Regions from separate parts of the Streptomyces sp. JH002 genome, predicted to be linked through region 2. Evidence: riboswitches for the same ligand, from Rfam matches in the RefSeq annotation. Region 2 holds a riboswitch; the other holds the start of a gene.

Region 1 (3,751 bases), 1.8 Mb from region 2:
CGGGTGATGGTCATCTTCTCTCCGCCCGAAGGGTGACCTCCGGGCCCGTGGACCTCAGGGTTCCCTCGGGGGACGGTCAGGGGAGGACCGGGGCCGCGGGCCCTCCCGCCCGCCCACGGGCCCGCTTAGCATCGACATGACGGTGCCGGGGGATGTCGGAGAGCGGATGTGAGGAGCCGTGCGTCATGAAAGAACTGTTCAGGTCACTGCCGTGGTGGGTGCGCTGGGTCGCCATTCCCGCCATCGTGCTGGTGGTCTTCGGCGGGCTGATCACCTCGGTGCTCACGTGGCTGATGAGTCTGATGTTCAAGATCCTGGTCTGCGCCGCACTCATCGCGCTGCTGATCTTCATCGTGCGGAAGTTCACCTCTTCCTCCTCCTCCGGCGGCGGTTGGTAGGAGCCGTACCGCCGCCCGGCCCGTCCCCCGCGGGCCGGTCGGCGCTCACCACCAGCGCCGCGAGCACGGTGGTGACGGGTACCGAGGCGACCAGACCGATCGAACCGACCAGGGTCCGTACGATCTCCTCGGACACCAGCTCGCTGAACGCCACGGTCCCCACGCTCGCGTTGGCCACCGTGAACAGCAGCAGCAGGGGCAGCGCGGCTCCCGCGTACGCCAGCACCAGGGTGTTGACCACCGAGGCGATGTGGTCCCGGCCGATGCGCATGCCCGCCCGGTAGAGCTTGAGCCAGCCGGCGTCCGGCTCGGCCGCCTTGAGCTCCCACACCGCCGAGGTCTGGGTGACGGTGACGTCGTCGAGGACGCCGAGCGATCCGATGAGGATGCCGGCCAGCAGCACTCCGCGGATCTCGATGCCGGGGTAGAGGGCGTGGATCAGGCCGGTCTGGTCGTCGGTGTTGCCGGACAGATGCGCCCAGACGGTGAACAGCGAGCCCAGCAGGCCGATCAGCACCAGCGAGATGAGCGTGCCGAGCACCGCCACCGAGGTGCGGGCGTTGACGCCGTGACACAGGTAGAGCGTCACCAGCATGATGGCGCTGCCGCCGATGACCGCCACCAGCAGCGGGTTCGAGCCGTGCAGGATGGCCGGGAGGATGAACAGCGTCAGCACCCCGAAGCTGACCACCAGGCCGATCAGCGCCAGCAGCCCGCGCATCCGCCCCACCAGGACGACCGCGACGGCGAAGACGGCGGCCAGCAGGAGGATGGGGAACTTCCGGTCCACGTCGGAGACGCTGTACTGGAGTTCCTCGGGGGCGTTGGGCGCGAACGCCACGATCACCTTCTGCCCGGCGTGGAACTTCTGGGTGGCGTCCGGGGGCACCACCTCCTGGAAGGTCCGGCCGGTGTGCGGACCGGTGGTCACCTCGATGGTGGCCTGGGCGCACTGGCCGTCCACCCCGCGCGGGACCTGCACCCCGAGCTGGGCGCAGTCCCGCTCCTCGACGCCGGTGACCTTCGCCTCCTCGAACTGCTGGTCGAAGCCGACGCCGGTGTGCTCGTCGCCCGCGGTGGGGGCGCCACCGGGCCACAGCAGGAGCAGACCGCCCGCCACCGCCACCGCGAACGGGATCAGGACGGCCGCTATGACCCGCCGCAGATGCGCCGAGACGGGGGGCGGCGGCCCGTGGCTGTGGCTGTGGCCGTGGCTGTGTCCATGGGTGTCTGTCACGCGCCGATCATCGCAAGAGATTCCCGGGCGCACTGTTCAGCCGGGCCGGGGACCCGTTAGCGTAGGCGGCGATTATGTGACATCGCGGGAGCTCCGAGCACGGGGCTGAGAGGGCGCTGAACGAGCTGCGCCGACCGCCGAACCTGGTACCGGGTAATGCCGGCGTAGGGAGTTGGGTCGTCATGACCAAGCAGGACACACGTGTGCTCGGATCGCACAAGGGATATGTCACCGGATCGCGCCCGGACTTGCGGGTGCCGGTGCGGCGCGTGCACCTCACCGACGGGCGGGACGTCACGCTGTACGACACCTCGGGTCCGTACACCGACCCGGAGGTCACCACGGACGTACGGCGCGGACTGCCGCCGCTGCGCGCCGGATGGCTGGCCGAGCGCGCGGCGCGCCGGCGCCCCGCGGACGGGCTGACACAGCTGGCGTACGCCAGGCGCGGGGAGATCACCGAGGAAATGGAGTACGTGGCGATCCGGGAGGACCGCGCTCCCGAGTTCGTGCGCGACGAGATCGCGGCGGGCCGGGCGGTGCTGCCGGCCAACGTGAACCACCCGGAGGCCGAGCCGATGATCATCGGCAAGAACTTCCTGGTGAAGGTGAACGCCAACATCGGGAACTCCGCCGTCACCTCCTCCATCGAGGAGGAGGTGGAGAAGATGCGCTGGGCGACCCGCTGGGGCGCCGACACCATCATGGACCTGTCGACCGGCAAGGACATCCACACCACCAGGGAGTGGGTGCTGCGCAACTCCCCGGTGCCGGTGGGAACGGTGCCGCTGTACCAGGCGCTGGAGAAGACCGGCGGCCGGGCGGAGGAGCTGAGCTGGGAGATCTTCCGCGACACGGTGATCGAACAGGCCGAACAGGGCGTGGACTACATGACCGTGCACGCCGGGGTGCTGCTGCGGTACGTACCGCTGACGGCGCGCCGTACGACGGGGATCGTCTCGCGCGGCGGCTCGATCATGGCGGCCTGGTGCCTGGCGCACCACGAGGAGAGCTTCCTCTACACCCACTTCGCCGAACTGTGCGAGATCCTGCGGGCGTACGACATCACCTTCTCGCTCGGGGACGGGCTGCGGCCGGGTTCGATCGCGGACGCCAACGACGAGGCGCAGTTCGCGGAACTGCGGACGCTGGGCGAACTGAACCGGATCGCCAAGTCCCATGACGTGCAGACCATGATCGAGGGCCCCGGGCATGTCCCGATGCACAAGATCAAGGAGAACGTCGACCTGCAGCAGGAGATCTGCGAGGAGGCGCCGTTCTACACGCTCGGGCCGCTGACGACGGACATCGCGCCCGCGTACGACCACATCACGTCGGCGATCGGGGCGGCCATGATCGGATGGTGGGGCACGGCGATGCTGTGTTACGTGACGCCGAAGGAGCACCTGGGGCTGCCGGACCGGGACGACGTGAAGACCGGCGTGATCACGTACAAGATCGCGGCGCACGCGGCGGATCTGGCCAAGGGCCATCCCGGTGCGCAGCGGTGGGACGACGCGCTGTCGCAGGCGCGGTTCGAATTCCGCTGGGAGGACCAGTTCAATCTCGCGCTCGACCCGGACACGGCGCGGGCCTTCCACGACGAGACGCTGCCGGCCGAGCCGGCGAAGACGGCGCATTTCTGCTCGATGTGCGGGCCGAAATTCTGCTCGATGAAGATCTCGCACGACATCAGGGCCGAGATGGACCGTAAATCGGAGGAGTTCGCGCAGGCCGGGAACCGGGTGTACCTGCCGCTGGCGGAGACCGACGGGAGCTGACGGCAACCGCGCGTTCCGGCTGACGCCGGTCAGGGCAACGCGTACACGGGTGCGTTGTGCAGAATGCCGATCTGGCGGATGCAGTGCCGCCTGAGGAGAAAGCGCAGACTGTCGTGCACCCGGGCCGAGCTGAGGCCGGTGCGGGCGGCGATCTCGTCGACGGACCAGTTGACCCGGCCGTCGGTGACGAGGGCGGGGGCGAGCAGCACGGCGACGGCCCACACGTCGTCGGTGACCGTGAGCCGCTCCCGCCAGCCGGCCAGCAGTTCCTCGGCGCCCCGCCCCCGCGCGCGGGGCGCCGTGCGCTGCCGGGGCACCCGCGGTGCCGGTGCGGG
Region 2 (3,751 bases):
CAGCCGCCCCGCCTCGACCGCGTGCCGCATCGCCCGCGCCATCGGCACCGGACGCTGCGCCCGGGTCACCGCCGAGGCCAGCATCACCCCGGCGCAGCCCAGCTCCATGGCCAGCGCCGCGTCCGAGGCGGTGCCCGCGCCCGCGTCCAGGATCACCGGCACCCCGGCCCGCTCGGTGATCAGCGAGAAATTGTGCGGATTGCGGATGCCGAGCCCCGAGCCGATCGGCGAGCCCAGCGGCATCACCGCCGCGCACCCCGCCTCCTCCAGATGCCGCGCCAGCACCGGGTCGTCATTGGTGTAGGGGAGCACCGTGAAGCCGTCGTCCACCAGCGTCTCGGCGGCGTCCAGCGTCGCCACCGGATCCGGCAGCAGGGTGCGCTCGTCGGCGATGACCTCCAGCTTGACCAGCGCGGTGCCCAGCGCCTCGCGCGCCAGCCGCGCGGTCAGCACCGCCTCGCCCGCGGTGAAACAGCCCGCGGTGTTCGGCAGCGGCGCGATGCCGAGATTGCGCAGGATGCCGAGCACCGAGCCCCGTGCTCCGGGATCCACCCGCCGCATCGCCACCGTCGTCAGCTGGGTGCCGGAGGCGGCCAGGGCGCGCTCCAGCACCTCGGGGCTGGGGGCGCCGCCGGTACCCATGATCAACCGGGAGGTCAGCCGCAGCGGGCCGAGCACCAGGACATCGTCCCCGTCCCCCGGAGAAGGGCTCGCGGTGGTGGCGGCGTTCGCGGGGCCGCCCGCCGCGCCGGTCGTGAGGTCGGTCATCGGTCGTCAGCCTCCCTGGACGGCGGTCAGGATCTCCACCCGGTCACCCGGCACCAGCGTGGTGGCGTGCCAGCGGGCCCGGGGGACCACGCACTCGTTGACCGCCGCCGCGACCCCCGCCCCCGTGTCGCGCGAGAGCAACTCGGTGACCAGGTCGGCCAGGGTCGTGCCGGGCGCCAGCTCGCGCGGGGCGCCATTGACGGAAACGGTGGGGGACCCGCTCATACCGGCACCACCGAGGGGAAGCGCAGCGGGCTGAAGGGCCGCGCGATCGCCGGGAGTTCGCCGGTGACCAGCGACTCGGCCAGGACCTCCCCGGTCAGCGGGGTGAGCAGCACCCCGTTGCGGTGGTGCCCGGTGGCCAGCTGGAGCCCCGGCAACCCGGTGGGCCCCAGCAGCGGCGCGTTGTCCGGACTGCCGGGCCGCAGCCCCGCGAGGCATTCGCGCAACGGCAGCTCGGTGATGCCCGGCACCAGCTCGTGCGCGTCCCGCAGCAGCTGATAGACGCCGCCCGCGGTCACCGTGGTGTCCCAGCCCTGCTCGCACGAGGTGGCGCCCACCACGAGTTCGCCGTCGGCACGCGGCACCAGGTAGACGGCCGAGCCGCGCACCACCGCCCGCACCGTGCGCGAGAGGAACGCGCCACGGCCCGTGCCCTCCGGCACCGGCGGCATGCGCAGCCGCAGCACCTCGCCCTTGACCGGCCTGACCGGCGGGGCGATCCCGGGCGGCAGCCCCGGCAGTTCACCGCTGTGGCTGCCGGCCGCCAGCACCGTACGGGCGGCCGACAGCGCCGTACCGTCCGCCAGGACCGCGCCGGTGGCCCGGTCCCCGGTGACGGTGAGTTCACGCACCCACTCGCGGTGGAAGATGACACCGGCCCGTTCGCAGGCGGTCAGCAGCGCGGCGGCCAGCCGGCGCGGGTCGACCTGGTGGTCGCCGTCCACCCGCAGCCCGCCGCGCACCCCCGGGGCCAGCATCGGCTCCAGCCGCCGGCACTCGCGGCCGGTGAGCCACTGCGAGCGCAGCCCGCACCGCTGGTGCAGCGCGTGCACCTCACGCAACTGCGCACGGTCGTCCGCGTCCAGCGCGACGGCCAGGGTGCCGCAGGCGCGGAAACCGACACCTGATCCCGCGGCGTCCTCCAGCTCGGCGGCGAAGTCCGGGTAGCGGGCGGCCGAGGCGAGGTTGAGTTCGAGGAGCGGCTCCTCGCCGTGGTGCAGTTCGGTGACGGCGGCGAGCATGCCGGCGGCCACCTGGGCGGCGCCGCCGCCCGGCGCCGGGTCGGCGACGGCGACGCGCAGCCCCCGCCCGGCCGCCCGCCAGGCGGTGACCAGACCGATGACGCCGCCACCGATGATCAGGACATCGGACGTACGGCCTGCGGACGCTGAGGGCACGGACCTCACCACGCGGCTGCTCCCTTCGCCGGCATGACCCGGATCAGGTTCGTACGGTCGGAGGCCGCCCGCCTCCCTCTCAGCCCGGACCGCCGGGCTCCCGTGTGCTCTGTCGCCCGCCACAGTAGTACGGGCGGCGCCGGGGACGAAAAGCCCCCGCAGCCCTGCGGCTTCCCCGCCCCCCCGCTCCGGACGTCCGCGCGGCGGACCGGTGTTCGCGCCGCGCACCGGCCGCGACCGGAAAACCCGTGGCGCGCGGCAGGGCCGGGCCCCGTGCCGCGCGCGTAGGGTGGCCGCGTGGAACAACGGGATCAGCGGGTCGTCATCGCCGGGGCCGGGCTCGCCGGCGCGCAGACCGCGGTGCGGCTGCGCGAAGCGGGCTGGGCCGGAACCGTCACCGTGGTCGGGGCCGAGCGCCACCGGCCCTACGACCGCCCGCCGCTGTCCAAGGACGTGCTGCTCGGCAAGGCCGAAGGCGCGCCCCTCGATGTGGACTTCGACACCCTCGGCATCGAACTCCTGCTGGGCCGCACCGCCACCGGAATCGACGCCGGCGCCCGCGTGCTGCGCACGGACGCCGGACCCGTGCCGTACGACCGGCTGGTCATCGCCACCGGCGCCGAGGCGCTGGCCCTGCCCGGCAGCGAAGGGACCCCCGGCGTCCACGTGCTGCGCACCCTGGACGACGCCGCCCGGCTGCGCCCGCTGCTGACCGCCCGCAGCCCGCTCGTCGCGGTCGGCGCCGGCTGGATCGGCGCCGAGGTCGCCACCGCCGCCCGCGCTGCAGGGGCCCCCGTCACCGTGCTGGAGGCCGCCGGCCACCCGCTGCCCGGCGCGCTGCCGCCGGAACTCACCGAACCGATGCGCCAGTGGTACGCGGACGCCGGCGCCGAACTGCGCACCGGCGCCCGGGTGGCGGCCGTCCGGCCGGGTGAGGTGAAGCTGGACGGCGGCGAGCTGCTGCCCGCCGGCGCCGTGCTGGTCGGCATCGGCTCCCGCCCCGCCACCGGCTGGCTCGCCGGCAGCGGCGTGGAACTGGCCGCCGACGGCTCGGTCCGCGCGGACGACCGGCTGCGCACCTCGCTGCCCGGGGTGTACGCGGTCGGCGACTGCGCGTCCTTCCCCTCGGCCCGGTACGGCCGCCGGCTGCTGGTGCACCACTGGGACAACGCCCTGGCCGGGCCCGCCACCGTCGCCGCCCGTATCACCGGGACGGCCGACACGGCGTACGACCCGGTGCCGTACTTCTGGAGCGAGCAGTTCGGCCGTTTCGTGCAGTACGCCGGGCAGCACGGTCCGCACGACACGCTGCTGTGGCGGGGCGACCCCGCCGCCGCCGGCGCCCCCGGCGCCGCCTGGTCGGTGTGCTGGCTGGACGGCGCCGGGGTGCTGCGGGCGGTGTGCGCCGTGGACCGGCCGCGCGACCTGGCCCAGGGCCGCCGGCTCATCGAACGCGGTGCCCGCCTCGACCCGGAGCGCGCCGCCGACCCGGCTGTGCCCCTGAAGAACGCGACGGTCTGAACGGCGCGGGGCGGCCCCCGCACGGCGGTACCGTCCCTCCGCTGCCACTCCCCGATGACGCC

What was found. Region 2 has a riboswitch for thiamine pyrophosphate ahead of thiO (glycine oxidase ThiO). Riboswitches for the same ligand answer to the same signal wherever they lie in the genome.
Region 1: another riboswitch for thiamine pyrophosphate. It lies ahead of thiC (phosphomethylpyrimidine synthase ThiC); the one in region 2 lies ahead of thiO (glycine oxidase ThiO).

Annotation. Positions count from the first base shown of each region.
Region 1 covers NZ_CP087989.1:3,309,214-3,312,964, forward strand. Annotated here, with positions in the region: gene H7827_RS15050 (cupin domain-containing protein) at 1-36, shown strand, start outside; gene H7827_RS15055 (DUF5326 family protein) at 186-398, shown strand; gene H7827_RS15060 (YibE/F family protein) at 364-1,635, opposite strand; TPP riboswitch at 1,710-1,823, shown strand; gene thiC (phosphomethylpyrimidine synthase ThiC) at 1,818-3,416, shown strand; gene H7827_RS15070 (BRO-N domain-containing protein) at 3,446-3,751, opposite strand, start outside.
Region 2 covers NZ_CP087989.1:5,104,542-5,108,292, forward strand. Annotated here, with positions in the region: gene H7827_RS23470 (thiazole synthase) at 1-642, opposite strand, end outside; gene thiS (sulfur carrier protein ThiS) at 775-993, opposite strand; gene thiO (glycine oxidase ThiO) at 990-2,168, opposite strand; TPP riboswitch at 2,188-2,273, opposite strand; gene H7827_RS23485 (NAD(P)/FAD-dependent oxidoreductase) at 2,466-3,689, shown strand.